2 regions of the Peribacillus sp. FSL P2-0133 genome follow, and region 2 is predicted to be linked to the other one. Evidence: a T-box and tRNA genes for the amino acid it is inferred to sense, from the RefSeq annotation. Region 2 holds a T-box; the other holds one or more tRNA genes.
The links. A T-box is a leader RNA that pairs with one kind of tRNA and senses whether it is charged. The one in region 2 lies ahead of leuS (leucine--tRNA ligase), so its partner is inferred to be a tRNA-Leu.
Positions count from the first base shown of each region.

Region 1: it has a tRNA-Leu gene. The T-box ahead of leuS (leucine--tRNA ligase) is inferred to sense a tRNA for this amino acid. The anticodon was not compared.

Region 1 is NZ_CP150254.1:93,796-101,528, forward strand. Features, by position in the region: rRNA gene MKY17_RS00485 (23S ribosomal RNA) at 1-1,897, shown strand, start outside; rRNA gene rrf (5S ribosomal RNA) at 1,962-2,077, shown strand; tRNA gene MKY17_RS00495 (tRNA-Val) at 2,088-2,163, shown strand; tRNA gene MKY17_RS00500 (tRNA-Thr) at 2,175-2,250, shown strand; tRNA gene MKY17_RS00505 (tRNA-Lys) at 2,293-2,368, shown strand; tRNA gene MKY17_RS00510 (tRNA-Leu) at 2,378-2,459, shown strand; tRNA gene MKY17_RS00515 (tRNA-Gly) at 2,465-2,539, shown strand; tRNA gene MKY17_RS00520 (tRNA-Leu) at 2,552-2,640, shown strand; tRNA gene MKY17_RS00525 (tRNA-Arg) at 2,657-2,733, shown strand; tRNA gene MKY17_RS00530 (tRNA-Pro) at 2,742-2,818, shown strand; tRNA gene MKY17_RS00535 (tRNA-Ala) at 2,829-2,904, shown strand; rRNA gene MKY17_RS00540 (16S ribosomal RNA) at 3,063-4,613, shown strand; rRNA gene MKY17_RS00545 (23S ribosomal RNA) at 4,789-7,721, shown strand.
Region 2 is NZ_CP150254.1:5,171,646-5,179,378, reverse strand. Features, by position in the region: gene MKY17_RS24925 (gamma carbonic anhydrase family protein) at 228-746, opposite strand; gene MKY17_RS24920 (alpha/beta hydrolase) at 957-1,760, shown strand; gene MKY17_RS24915 (hypothetical protein) at 1,831-2,226, opposite strand; gene MKY17_RS24910 (class I SAM-dependent methyltransferase) at 2,365-2,937, opposite strand; gene MKY17_RS24905 (TIGR01212 family radical SAM protein) at 2,934-3,893, opposite strand; gene MKY17_RS24900 (SMI1/KNR4 family protein) at 4,062-4,568, shown strand; gene MKY17_RS24895 (DUF2524 family protein) at 4,664-4,927, shown strand; T-box leader at 5,083-5,314, shown strand; gene leuS (leucine--tRNA ligase) at 5,368-7,733, shown strand, end outside.

The sequences.
Region 1 (7,733 bases), 730 kb from region 2:
CACCAGCTAAGGTCCCAAAGTATACGTTAAGTGGAAAAGGATGTGGAGTTGCTTAGACAACCAGGATGTTGGCTTAGAAGCAGCCACCATTTAAAGAGTGCGTAATAGCTCACTGGTCGAGTGACTCCGCGCCGAAAATGTACCGGGGCTAAACGTATCACCGAAGCTGTGGATTGACACCATTAGGTGTCGATGGTAGGAGAGCGTTCTAAGGGCGTTGAAGTCAGACCGGAAGGACTGGTGGAGCGCTTAGAAGTGAGAATGCCGGTATGAGTAGCGAAAGAAGGGTGAGAATCCCTTCCACCGAATGCCTAAGGTTTCCTGAGGAAGGCTCGTCCGCTCAGGGTTAGTCGGGACCTAAGCCGAGGCCGAAAGGCGTAGGCGATGGACAACAGGTTGATATTCCTGTACCACCTATACATCGTTTGAACGATGGGGGGACGCAGAAGGATAGGGTAAGCGCGCTGTTGGATATGCGCGTCCAAGCAGTTAGGCCGGAAACGAGGCAAATCCCGTTTCCATTAAGGCGGAGCTGTGATGGCGAGGGAAATATAGTACCGAAGTTCCTGATTCCACGCTGCCAAGAAAAGCCTCTAGTGAGATGTAAGGTGCCCGTACCGCAAACCGACACAGGTAGGCGAGGAGAGAATCCTAAGGTGTGCGAGAGAACTCTCGTTAAGGAACTCGGCAAAATGACCCCGTAACTTCGGGAGAAGGGGTGCTTTTTAGGGTGAATAGCCCAGAAAAGCCGCAGTGAATAGGCCCAGGCGACTGTTTAGCAAAAACACAGGTCTCTGCGAAGCCGCAAGGCGAAGTATAGGGGCTGACACCTGCCCGGTGCTGGAAGGTTAAGGGGAGAGGTTAGCGCAAGCGAAGCTTTGAACCGAAGCCCCAGTAAACGGCGGCCGTAACTATAACGGTCCTAAGGTAGCGAAATTCCTTGTCGGGTAAGTTCCGACCCGCACGAAAGGTGTAACGATCTGGGCACTGTCTCAACGAGAGACTCGGTGAAATTATAGTACCTGTGAAGATGCAGGTTACCCGCGACAGGACGGAAAGACCCCGTGGAGCTTTACTGCAGCCTGATATTGAATTTTGGTACAGCTTGTACAGGATAGGTAGGAGCCTGAGAAGCCGGAGCGCTAGCTTCGGTGGAGGCGTTGGTGGGATACTACCCTGGCTGTATTGAAATTCTAACCCGCGCCCCTTATCGGGGTGGGAGACAGTGTCAGGTGGGCAGTTTGACTGGGGCGGTCGCCTCCTAAAGAGTAACGGAGGCGCCCAAAGGTTCCCTCAGAATGGTTGGAAATCATTCGTAGAGTGTAAAGGCACAAGGGAGCTTGACTGCGAGACCTACAAGTCGAGCAGGGACGAAAGTCGGGCTTAGTGATCCGGTGGTTCCGCATGGAAGGGCCATCGCTCAACGGATAAAAGCTACCCCGGGGATAACAGGCTTATCTCCCCCAAGAGTCCACATCGACGGGGAGGTTTGGCACCTCGATGTCGGCTCATCGCATCCTGGGGCTGTAGTCGGTCCCAAGGGTTGGGCTGTTCGCCCATTAAAGCGGTACGCGAGCTGGGTTCAGAACGTCGTGAGACAGTTCGGTCCCTATCCGTCGCGGGCGCAGGAAATTTGAGAGGAGCTGTCCTTAGTACGAGAGGACCGGGATGGACGCACCGCTGGTGTACCAGTTGTCTTGCCAAAGGCATAGCTGGGTAGCTACGTGCGGACGGGATAAGTGCTGAAAGCATCTAAGCATGAAGCCCCCCTCAAGATGAGATTTCCCATGGCGCAAGCTAGTAAGATCCCTGAAAGATGATCAGGTTGATAGGTCAGAGGTGGAAGCGTGGCGACATGTGGAGCTGACTGATACTAATAGATCGAGGACTTAACCAACGCTTTTTAAAAAATGAAATACCTTCTTATTATCTAGTTTTGAAGGAACAACGTTCCTTTTATGTTTGGTGGCGATAGCGAAGAGGTCACACCCGTTCCCATTCCGAACACGGCAGTTAAGCTCTTCAGCGCCGATGGTAGTTGGGGGTTTCCCCCTGTGAGAGTAGGACGCCGCCAAGCAGTTATATATGGAGGATTAGCTCAGCTGGGAGAGCATCTGCCTTACAAGCAGAGGGTCGGCGGTTCGATCCCGTCATCCTCCACCATTTTTACACTTGCCGGTGTAGCTCAACTGGTAGAGCAACTGACTTGTAATCAGTAGGTTGGGGGTTCAAGTCCTCTTGCCGGCACCATTTTCATACAAGCTTGATATAGCATATATAAATAGTATATATGAGCCATTAGCTCAGTTGGTAGAGCATCTGACTTTTAATCAGAGGGTCGAAGGTTCGAATCCTTCATGGCTCACCATTTTATTATGCGGGTGTGGCGGAATTGGCAGACGCACCAGACTTAGGATCTGGCGCCGCAAGGCGTGGGGGTTCAAGTCCCTTCACCCGCATGTTCGCGGAAGTAGTTCAGTGGTAGAATACAACCTTGCCAAGGTTGGGGTCGCGGGTTCGAATCCCGTCTTCCGCTCCACTATTTATTTATGCCGGGGTGGCGGAACTGGCAGACGCACAGGACTTAAAATCCTGCGGTAGGTGACTACCGTACCGGTTCGATTCCGGTCCTCGGCACCATCTTTCATCTTAATATGCGCCCGTAGCTCAATTGGATAGAGCATCTGACTACGAATCAGAAGGTTGTAGGTTCGACTCCCGCCGGGCGCACCATATTTTTTCGGGAAGTAGCTCAGCTTGGTAGAGCACTTGGTTTGGGACCAAGGGGTCGCAGGTTCGAATCCTGTCTTCCCGACCATGATTTTTTTGGGGCCTTAGCTCAGCTGGGAGAGCGCCTGCCTTGCACGCAGGAGGTCAGCGGTTCGATCCCGCTAGGCTCCACCAAAAAAACTTGACAAGCCCATTTGGCTTTGATATGATAAGAAAGTTGATTCTTTAAGAAGAGTCAAATTGCTCTTTGAAAACTGAACAAAACAAAGCGCCAACGTTAAATTTTAAGTGAGCACACACTATCAAAAAAGCAAATGAGCAAGTCAAACATTTCTTCGGAGAGTTTGATCCTGGCTCAGGACGAACGCTGGCGGCGTGCCTAATACATGCAAGTCGAGCGAATCGATGGGAGCTTGCTCCCTGAGATTAGCGGCGGACGGGTGAGTAACACGTGGGCAACCTGCCTATAAGACTGGGATAACTTCGGGAAACCGGAGCTAATACCGGATACGTTCTTTTCTCGCATGAGAGAAGATGGAAAGACGGTTTACGCTGTCACTTATAGATGGGCCCGCGGCGCATTAGCTAGTTGGTGAGGTAATGGCTCACCAAGGCGACGATGCGTAGCCGACCTGAGAGGGTGATCGGCCACACTGGGACTGAGACACGGCCCAGACTCCTACGGGAGGCAGCAGTAGGGAATCTTCCGCAATGGACGAAAGTCTGACGGAGCAACGCCGCGTGAACGAAGAAGGCCTTCGGGTCGTAAAGTTCTGTTGTTAGGGAAGAACAAGTACCAGAGTAACTGCTGGTACCTTGACGGTACCTAACCAGAAAGCCACGGCTAACTACGTGCCAGCAGCCGCGGTAATACGTAGGTGGCAAGCGTTGTCCGGAATTATTGGGCGTAAAGCGCGCGCAGGTGGTTCCTTAAGTCTGATGTGAAAGCCCACGGCTCAACCGTGGAGGGTCATTGGAAACTGGGGAACTTGAGTGCAGAAGAGGAAAGTGGAATTCCAAGTGTAGCGGTGAAATGCGTAGAGATTTGGAGGAACACCAGTGGCGAAGGCGACTTTCTGGTCTGTAACTGACACTGAGGCGCGAAAGCGTGGGGAGCAAACAGGATTAGATACCCTGGTAGTCCACGCCGTAAACGATGAGTGCTAAGTGTTAGAGGGTTTCCGCCCTTTAGTGCTGCAGCTAACGCATTAAGCACTCCGCCTGGGGAGTACGGCCGCAAGGCTGAAACTCAAAGGAATTGACGGGGGCCCGCACAAGCGGTGGAGCATGTGGTTTAATTCGAAGCAACGCGAAGAACCTTACCAGGTCTTGACATCCTCTGACAACCCTAGAGATAGGGCTTTCCCCTTCGGGGGACAGAGTGACAGGTGGTGCATGGTTGTCGTCAGCTCGTGTCGTGAGATGTTGGGTTAAGTCCCGCAACGAGCGCAACCCTTGATCTTAGTTGCCAGCATTCAGTTGGGCACTCTAAGGTGACTGCCGGTGACAAACCGGAGGAAGGTGGGGATGACGTCAAATCATCATGCCCCTTATGACCTGGGCTACACACGTGCTACAATGGATGGTACAAAGGGCTGCAAACCTGCGAAGGTAAGCGAATCCCATAAAGCCATTCTCAGTTCGGATTGCAGGCTGCAACTCGCCTGCATGAAGCCGGAATCGCTAGTAATCGCGGATCAGCATGCCGCGGTGAATACGTTCCCGGGCCTTGTACACACCGCCCGTCACACCACGAGAGTTTGTAACACCCGAAGTCGGTGAGGTAACCTTTATGGAGCCAGCCGCCTAAGGTGGGACAGATGATTGGGGTGAAGTCGTAACAAGGTAGCCGTATCGGAAGGTGCGGCTGGATCACCTCCTTTCTAAGGATAATTACGAGAGCGCTTTTGTTTTGTTCAGTTTTGAATGAGTAATTCATTCAAATAGGAAAGAGAAGCATCACGATGTGATGGATTCTTTCTGCTTTGTTCCTTGAAAACTAGATAATAGATAGAAGGCAATTAATTTTTTTCAAAGCATCTGTAAGACTTTTTTAACGGTTAAGTTAGAAAGGGCGCACGGTGGATGCCTTGGCACTAGGAGCCGATGAAGGACGGGACTAACACCGATATGCTTCGGGGAGCTGTAAGTAAGCTTTGATCCGGAGATTTCCGAATGGGGAAACCCACTGTTCGTAATGGAACAGTATCTTTACCTGAATACATAGGGTACTGAAGGCAGACCCGGGGAACTGAAACATCTAAGTACCCGGAGGAAGAGAAAGCAAACGCGATTTCCTGAGTAGCGGCGAGCGAAACGGAATTAGCCCAAACCAAGAGGCTTGCCTCTTGGGGTTGTAGGACACTCAACATGGAGTTACAAAGGAACGGGGTAAATGAAGTGATCTGGAAAGGTCCGTCGAAGAAGGTAAAAACCCTGTAGTTGAAACTTCGTTCCCTCCTGAGTGGATCCTGAGTACGGCGGGACACGAGAAATCCCGTCGGAAGCAGGGAGGACCATCTCCCAAGGCTAAATACTCCCTAGTGACCGATAGTGAACCAGTACCGTGAGGGAAAGGTGAAAAGCACCCCGGAAGGGGAGTGAAATAGATCCTGAAACCGTGTGCCTACAAGTAGTCAAAGCCCGTTAATGGGTAATGGCGTGCCTTTTGTAGAATGAACCGGCGAGTTACGATTTCATGCGAGGTTAAGTTGATGAGACGGAGCCGCAGCGAAAGCGAGTCTGAATAGGGCGAATGAGTATGAGGTCGTAGACCCGAAACCAGGTGATCTACCCATGTCCAGGGTGAAGTTCAGGTAACACTGAATGGAGGCCCGAACCCACGCACGTTGAAAAGTGCGGGGATGAGGTGTGGGTAGCGGAGAAATTCCAATCGAACCTGGAGATAGCTGGTTCTCTCCGAAATAGCTTTAGGGCTAGCCTCAAGATGAGAGTATTGGAGGTAGAGCACTGATTGGACTAGGGGCCCCCAACGGGTTACCGAATTCAGTCAAACTCCGAATGCCAAATACTTATTCTTGGGAGTCAGACTGCGAGTGATAAGATCCGTAGTCGAAAGGGAAACAGCCCAGACCACCAGCTAAGGTCCCAAAGTATACGTTAAGTGGAAAAGGATGTGGAGTTGCTTAGACAACCAGGATGTTGGCTTAGAAGCAGCCACCATTTAAAGAGTGCGTAATAGCTCACTGGTCGAGTGACTCCGCGCCGAAAATGTACCGGGGCTAAACGTATCACCGAAGCTGTGGATTGACACCATTAGGTGTCGATGGTAGGAGAGCGTTCTAAGGGCGTTGAAGTCAGACCGGAAGGACTGGTGGAGCGCTTAGAAGTGAGAATGCCGGTATGAGTAGCGAAAGAAGGGTGAGAATCCCTTCCACCGAATGCCTAAGGTTTCCTGAGGAAGGCTCGTCCGCTCAGGGTTAGTCGGGACCTAAGCCGAGGCCGAAAGGCGTAGGCGATGGACAACAGGTTGATATTCCTGTACCACCTATACATCGTTTGAACGATGGGGGGACGCAGAAGGATAGGGTAAGCGCGCTGTTGGATATGCGCGTCCAAGCAGTTAGGCCGGAAACGAGGCAAATCCCGTTTCCATTAAGGCGGAGCTGTGATGGCGAGGGAAATATAGTACCGAAGTTCCTGATTCCACGCTGCCAAGAAAAGCCTCTAGTGAGATGTAAGGTGCCCGTACCGCAAACCGACACAGGTAGGCGAGGAGAGAATCCTAAGGTGTGCGAGAGAACTCTCGTTAAGGAACTCGGCAAAATGACCCCGTAACTTCGGGAGAAGGGGTGCTTTTTAGGGTGAATAGCCCAGAAAAGCCGCAGTGAATAGGCCCAGGCGACTGTTTAGCAAAAACACAGGTCTCTGCGAAGCCGCAAGGCGAAGTATAGGGGCTGACACCTGCCCGGTGCTGGAAGGTTAAGGGGAGAGGTTAGCGCAAGCGAAGCTTTGAACCGAAGCCCCAGTAAACGGCGGCCGTAACTATAACGGTCCTAAGGTAGCGAAATTCCTTGTCGGGTAAGTTCCGACCCGCACGAAAGGTGTAACGATCTGGGCACTGTCTCAACGAGAGACTCGGTGAAATTATAGTACCTGTGAAGATGCAGGTTACCCGCGACAGGACGGAAAGACCCCGTGGAGCTTTACTGCAGCCTGATATTGAATTTTGGTACAGCTTGTACAGGATAGGTAGGAGCCTGAGAAGCCGGAGCGCTAGCTTCGGTGGAGGCGTTGGTGGGATACTACCCTGGCTGTATTGAAATTCTAACCCGCGCCCCTTATCGGGGTGGGAGACAGTGTCAGGTGGGCAGTTTGACTGGGGCGGTCGCCTCCTAAAGAGTAACGGAGGCGCCCAAAGGTTCCCTCAGAATGGTTGGAAATCATTCGTAGAGTGTAAAGGCACAAGGGAGCTTGACTGCGAGACCTACAAGTCGAGCAGGGACGAAAGTCGGGCTTAGTGATCCGGTGGTTCCGCATGGAAGGGCCATCGCTCAACGGATAAAAGCTACCCCGGGGATAACAGGCTTATCTCCCCCAAGAGTCCACATCGACGGGGAGGTTTGGCACCTCGATGTCGGCTCATCGCATCCTGGGGCTGTAGTCGGTCCCAAGGGTTGGGCTGTTCGCCCATTAAAGCGGTACGCGAGCTGGGTTCAGAACGTCGTGAGACAGTTCGGTCCCTATCCGTCGCGGGCGCAGGAAATTTGAGAGGAGCTGTCCTTAGTACGAGAGGACCGGGATGGACGCACCGCTGGTGTACCAGTTGTCTTGCCAAAGGCATAGCTGGGTAGCTACGTGCGGACGGGATAAGTGCTGAAAGCATCTAAGCATGAAGCCCCCCTCAAGATGAGATTTCCCATGGCGCAAGCTAGTAAGATCCCTGAAAGATGATCAGGTTGATAGGTCAGAGGTGGAAGCGTGGCGACATGTGGAGCTGACTGATACTAATAGATCGAGGACTTAACCAACGCTTTTTAAAA
Region 2 (7,733 bases):
CTCGTGAGTTTGTAGCTTTACTCGTGAATTAGAGCCGTTTACTCGTGAGTTAGAGTAGTTTATTCGTGAGTTTTTAGCCTTACTCGTGAATTAGAGCCATTTACTCGTGAGTTAGAGCGGTTTACTCGTGAGTTTGTAGCAATTACTCGTGAATTAGAGCGGTTTACTCGTGAGTTTGGAACGTTTACTCGTGAGTTTCAGTACAATACTCGTAACTTTCAGTCAATTCATTTTATTCGTTCGGCCGTTTTATAGTATTGGCCTTTTTCGGCGTATTCACGTACGATGCGTTCCATATCCTGGCGATCTTCTTCGTTGATTTCGCGAATGACTTTAGCTGGACGTCCGAATGCCAACATGTTCGGTGGTATGACTTTACCTTGGGGAACGAGACTGCCGGCACCGATGAAGGCCCCTTCGCCGATTTCGGCTTCATCTAGTACGATCGATCCCATGCCAATCAAAGCTCCTTTGCGGATTTTACAGCTATGTAAAATGACCTGATGGCCAATGGTTACTTCATCCTCGATGATCAATGGATTATTTGGGCTTTGGTGCAGGATGCTGTTATCCTGTATACTGACCTTTTTCCCAATGATGGTTGGGGATACATCACCGCGAATGACGGAATTGAACCAAATGGATGTTTCGTCGCCGATTTTGACGTCACCTGTCACGACAGCATTTTCAGCAATATAAGCGCTTTCAGCGATTTCAGGTTCTTTGCCTTTATACGGATAAATAATCATTTTCAATCATTTCCTTTCCGAAGTGAATGTTTTTATGTATTATTTTAATATACCGTATGCAAATACACTTGGCTATTTATAATAGCAATGTACAACTTGTTAGATTTCTTTTTTGTCGAAAATCACGAATATGGTTATAATTTATATATATTATTTTGACTATCATGGATCGTATACATCAAGTGAAAAGTGAAAGGGGGATTTCGTATGTGGAAATGGGAGACAGAAGGAGACGCAAAGGGCGTTATTGTCATCATTCATGGGGCAATGGAACATCACGGACGTTATAAGTGGGTAACACAAATGTGGCTTTCAGCTGGATACCATGTCGTCATGGGCGACCTTCCTGGGCAGGGTATGACAACTCGCGCCTACCGGGGACATATCGATTCCTTTGATGAGTATTTGGACGAAGTGAAAAGCTGGATAGAAGAGGCTTACGAATATTCGTTGCCGGTCTTTTTACTTGGACACAGCATGGGCGGTTTGATTTCGATACGCCTTCTTCAGGAAGAGGAATGGGACATTGCAGGGGTGATTCTTTCATCTCCATGCTTGGGCCTCGTGACGAAGCCGCGGAAGTTCCTTACAACCATCTCGCATGGTTTGAACATCATGATGCCTATGTTCAGGGTAGATTCCGGATTGACACCTGAAATGGCGACGAGGAGTGCGGAAGTTCGTGAATCCGATAGAAACGATACATTATATATCACAAAGGTTTCGATTCGTTGGTATCGGGAGCTTGCACAGGCCATGAAGGATGCTTTTGAAGAGATTCCTGAATTTCAGGATGTGCCGCTTTTGGTCATGCAGGGCGGAGATGACCGAATCGTGAATAAGAAGGCGGTTCGTGAGTGGTTTAATTATAACTTGGCCAGTGAAAAGCAATATAAGGAATGGCCGAAGCTTTATCATGAAATCTTCAATGAACCAGAGCGTGATGATGTATTTCAATATGCGCTGAGTTTTGTTGAGAACCGTTTAAAGATATTAGGGTATGTCGTTTGATCAGTACATACTGTCACGATAAATGAAAAAGCTGCCGAAGTTAGATCTCGGCAGCTTGTTTTTATTTGGTTCAGCCTGCGTTTTTAAGCATTTCGTTCGATTTGATGACCGGTGCCCAGAAAGTAACCGGATACATAAATTGGTTTAAATGTGTAAGTTCTTTTTTATTGGATAATGCGGTCGATAGAAGATAAATGGATTTGAAGGTCAAGTCATTGGCGAATAGGTCCAAAAGCGTCGCTTTCATATTCATGATTGCTTCATGGTTTTGGGTGGAAATCATTAAATCGAGCTGTGGCAGGAACTTATCAAAATGATGATCGAATTGTTTGAGGTCCTCCATGGTTTTTTGTTTTTCTGTCAACGAGTTAAGCGAGCTGACAAAATTCCCGTATTGCTCACTTGAATCCCTTTTGATTTTTTCAGTCAGTATATCCGTCAGTATTGAAGTAGGCAAATGTTCCATCTTCTGCACCCTCTTATCTATTTTCTATCATTATAATCATTATAGACGAAAAATTCAAAAAGTTATGATTGGTAATTCTGCTGCCTGCGTGGTGGGATTGAAAAAACACCGTTCGTATTGAACGGTGTCAAAAGTCTTTCATCTCTTTTCAATCGCGACAATGAATGGCGGATTGTTTGCTTGGTTGATGAACCCGTATTTCAGGATATGGGCTTTTTGTTGAGGGAAGTTCTCTACATAATCCATCAATGCATCCCGTTCTTCCGATCCCCCCGGATGACCATGGTAAATGACGAGGATGATGATGCCTTCAGGTGCCAGCAGTTCGAACAGCTGTTCAATGGCTGATATCGTCGTATCGGCTTGGGTGATGATTGATTTGTCTCCGCCAGGAAGGTAGCCTAGGTTGAAAATGGCACCTGTGATCTTTCCGGAATGTTCTTTCCTGATGTATTTGCTTATATGTTCATGCCCATCGTGAATGAGGGTGCAGCGCTCTTGTAAATTCTCCGCGTTCAGTTTCGCCGCTGTGGTTTGGATCGCTTCTTTCTGAATATCAAAACTATAGACATGTCCGTTTACACCTGTAAGCCCTGCAAGAAAGGCCGTATCAAAACCGTTGCCCATCGTGCCATCTATGGTTATATCCCCGGGGCGGACCGCTTTTTCCAGCAGAATCCTGGCGAATGGCAAAATTCGATCAAGCTTCATGATTGTACCTCCGTGTGATGATTTTTTCCCTGCCAGCTATTGCGGCGTTTCAATTCGGCGTCAATGGCATTCAAGACATCCCATTTATTAACGCTCCACATTGGACCGATCATCAAATCGATCGGACCGTCACCCGTAATGCGGTGAACGATCATTTCTGGAGGGATTATTTCGAGCTGGTCACATACCAGGCTGACATAATCGTCACGGTCAAGAAACTCGAGCATGCCCTTTTCATATTGTTTGACCATCGGTGTTCCTTTTAATAGATGAAGTAAATGGATTTTTATCCCCTGCACATCGAGTTTGGCAACTTCACGGGCTGTTTCCATCATCATGCCGTAATCTTCCTGAGGAAGGCCATTGATGATATGGGAGCATATGCGGATGCCGTGTTTGCGCAGTTTATCGACGCCTTCTTTGTAGCAATCGAAGTCATGGGCACGGTTGATCATCGTTGCGGTCTTTTCATGAACCGTCTGGAGACCAAGCTCCACCCAAAGGTAGGTGCGTTCGTTCAATTCCGCTAAATACTCGACTACATCATCTGGAAGGCAATCCGGGCGTGTCGCGATCGAGAGTCCGACGACACCTTCCTGGGTCAATACACTTTCATATTTCTCGCGAAGCTCTGCCACGGGTGCATGCGTATTCGTGAACGCTTGGAAATAGGCCATATATTTTCCATCTTTCCATTTATGATGCATCCGTTCGCTGATCTTCTTAAACTGGACGTCGAGGGGTTCAACCCTGTTGCCCGCAAAGTCACCAGAGCCTGAGGCACTGCAGAAGGTACAGCCGCCATGTGCGACGGTGCCATCACGGTTCGGACAGTCAAAACCGCCATCCAGGGCAACTTTAAAGACCTTATGTCCAAAATGTTCCCTCAGGTGGTAATTCCATGTATGATATCGTTTGTTATCCGTTGCATATATAAACGGGTTTGCTTGATTCAAATCAGCAACCTCCTAAATAAAATAAAGCGCAACATATATTATACAACATTCTCGCAGCTAGGTCTTTTTTTGAAAAATAAGCGTATACTGTATACTTGAAGGCTAAACATTTTGCTGCTATTTCCAGTATATCTTTGAATGACTATATCCAATCGGGAGCTGATGGACATGACCGGTCAAGTTGAAGAAGCAATTAATCAAATGAAAAAGAAATTAGCCGAAAATAATCAGGTGATCGAAGTAAATGAAGATGGGTTCATATACAAAGCCACTTGCACCTTCAATTCACCTGCTTCGGATGAACAAATTCATTCCTTTGAAAAGAAAACCGGACTGCTTCTGCCCGAGGATTATAAGGAGTTTTTAAAAATAACCAATGGATGCCGTCTGTTCGATAATGTGGAATCGGGTGGGGAAAATGATTTATACAGTCTGGATGATATTATTAATTACACATATGAAAATTCCTACGAGGGATGCTATAAAGTGGCCTGCATTTATCAAGATAATATCGTCATCGATGGGGAAGCCGTCGCTAAAGGCGATAAGGAGTATTTAATGGTAAAAGGCCATATCGATGATTTTGAAGAAGGCGAGAAACTCCATATGGGCTTTGCCGAATGGATCGAGCGGTTCATTTCACATCAAGGGGAAAAGTTTTGGGATAAAGGATGATTGCTCAAAAAAAATGATAATCCACTCGTTAATTGCTCAAACTAATGAAGATGATTCCGAATCATCCAAATGAGACGCGAAGGAGAGGGTTTGTAATGGCAACCAGACAATCCGTCGATCATTTTTTAGAGCAATGTGAAGGAGCTCTCCATTTTGCAGAGTATGAATTTAACGAAGCCTCACGGCAGGAGCATTATGATGATGAACAATTTCAAAATTCGCAGAGGTATATCGAAGAGGCATTGACGGATATGGAACGATTATACAACAGCGCTAATGCCCAACAACGGGATATGCTTACTCGGATGCAGCAGCAGTTGAATGAATTGAGGAATGAAATGATTTTACTGCGACATTAAAGGGAAGCAAGGGAGCTATGAATGAATAGCTCCCTTTTTTTGCACAATTTTTCTTGAATTCGCATATATAATGAAAAACCTGTCGATAATGTTTATGTACGGCTATTGCAATTATCGGTGAAATTGACTAGAATGAAATAAAATGCAATATTCTCATAAAGACTATGATGAGGAATAGTAGCGGTTTAAACCAGTAAAGAGAGTTGACGGGTGGTGCAAGTCAACCTGGGATGGTCGTGAACTCGCCTTGGAGTCCCGGGTGTGAAGGTGAAAAGTAATGCCTGGCGTTTCAATCCATGTTACGGATGTTTTAAGCTGGGCGGATTTTAGCTATCGCCAATGTGGGTGGTACCGCGGGAAGATATACATAATCCTCTCGTCCCTATTTTGGGATGAGGGGTTTTTTATTGTTTTTTATACGGAAATTAGGAGGAAATCATATGAGTTTTGACCATAGAAGCATAGAAACGAAATGGCAAAAGTATTGGGAAGGCAATAAGACATTCAAAACGGGTGAAGAAAGCGGCAAACGCAAATTCTACGCCCTGGATATGTTCCCGTATCCTTCAGGGGCCGGTCTTCATGTAGGGCACCCGGAAGGTTATACGGCAAGCGATATCCTGGCACGGATGAAACGGGCGCAGGGGTATAATGTATTGCACCCGATCGGCTGGGACGCTTTTGGACTTCCTGCAGAGCAATATGCGATCGATACGGGAAATGATCCGGCTGAATTCACGGAGCACAACATCAACACGTTCCGCCGCCAAATCAAAGCCCTTGGTTTTTCTTATGACTGGGATCGCGAAATAAACACGACAGATCCCGACTATTACAAATGGACGCAATGGATCTTCTTGAAATTATATGAAAAGGGCCTTGCATATATTGATGAAGTGGCCGTTAACTGGTGTCCGGCACTTGGCACGGTATTGGCTAACGAAGAAGTCATCGATGGGAAAAGTGAACGTGGGGGCCATCCGGTCGAGCGCCGTCCGATGAAACAGTGGATGCTTCGTATCACGGCGTATGCGGACCGCTTAATCGATGATCTGAATGATGTGGATTGGCCGGAAAACATCAAGGATATGCAGCGTAACTGGATTGGCCGTTCTGAGGGAGCGGAGGTTACATTCAATATCGATGGCTTCGATGAATCATTCACGGTGTTCACGACTCGTCCGGATACGTTATTCGGTGCAACATATGCCGTATTGGCACCTGAACATCAGTTTGTCGATAAAATTACGACGGCTGATCAAAGGGCGGCAGTTGAAGCCTATTTAGATGAAGTGAAACATAAAAGCGACTTGGAAAGAACAGACTTGGCAAAGGATAAATCAGGCGTGTTCACGGGGGCTTATGCCATTAACCCGGTAAACGGCGAAAAAATGCCGATCTGGATTGCCGATTACGTGTTGATCAGCTACGGAACAGGAGCAATCATGGCCGTTCCTGCCCATGATGAGCGTGATTATGAATTTGCAGTCAAGTTCGACTTGCCAATCAAGGAAGTCGTAGCTGGCGGAGACGTTACAAGTGAAGCATATACAGGCGATGGACTTCATGTGAATTCGGAATTCCTTGATGGATTGAATAAAGAAGAAGCCATTACGACCATGATCAAATGGCTGGAAGAAAAAGAAATCGGAACGAAGAAAATAACATACCGCCTTCGCGATTGGTTATTCAGCCGTCAGCGTTACTGGGGTGAACCGATTCCAATCATCCATTGGGAAGACGGCACGATGTCTCCAGTGAAGGAAGAAGATCTTCCGCTGATTTTACCGAAAGCTACGGACATCAAGCCTTCAGGTACAGGCGAATCACCACTTGCGAACATATCGGAATGGGTGAATGTAACGGATGAAAACGGACGAAAAGGGCGCCGTGAGACAAACACGATGCCACAGTGGGCAGGCAGCAGCTGGTACTTCCTACGTTATATCGATCCGGACAACAAGGAAGCACTTGCAGATCCTGAAAAATTAAAAGAATGGATGCCGGTCGACATTTATATCGGCGGCGCCGAGCATGCGGTGCTTCACTTGCTTTACGCTCGTTTCTGGCATAAATTCCTGTATGATATCGGTGTCGTGCCAACGAAGGAACCATTCCAAAACCTATTCAACCAAGGAATGATCCTTGGCGAGAATAATGAAAAAATGAGTAAATCCAAAGGGAATGTCGTGAACCCGGATGATATCGTTGAAAGCCATGGTGCCGATACACTTCGCATGTACGAAATGTTCATGGGGCCATTGGATGCTTCGATTGCCTGGTCCACAAACGGATTGGACGGTTCTCGCAGATTCCTTGACCGTATCTGGCGTTTATTGGTCAACGATGACGGTACGATCACAGATAAGATGACAGAGACGGATGACACGGGCAAGCTCGAAAAAGTCTATCATCAAACGGTTAAAAAAGTGACCGAGAACTATGAGGAATTGAAATTCAATACGGCGATTTCACAATTGATGGTATTCATTAATGATGCTTATAAAGCGGATTCGCTTCCTAAAGTATATGTCGAAGGCTTCGTAAAACTGCTTGCACCAGTTGCACCGCACATCGCCGAGGAAATTTGGTCTAAACTGGACCATTCCGAAAGCATCACATACGGAACATGGCCGGCTTTCGACGAAGCGAAGTTAGTGGATAACGAAGTCGAAATCGTCATCCAAATCAACGGAAAAGTCAAAGCGAAATTAATGGTGCCGACTGACACTACGAAAGAAAAACTGGAAGAAATCGCGATGGGTGATGATTCCATCAAAGAACAAATCGATGGGAAAACCATTCG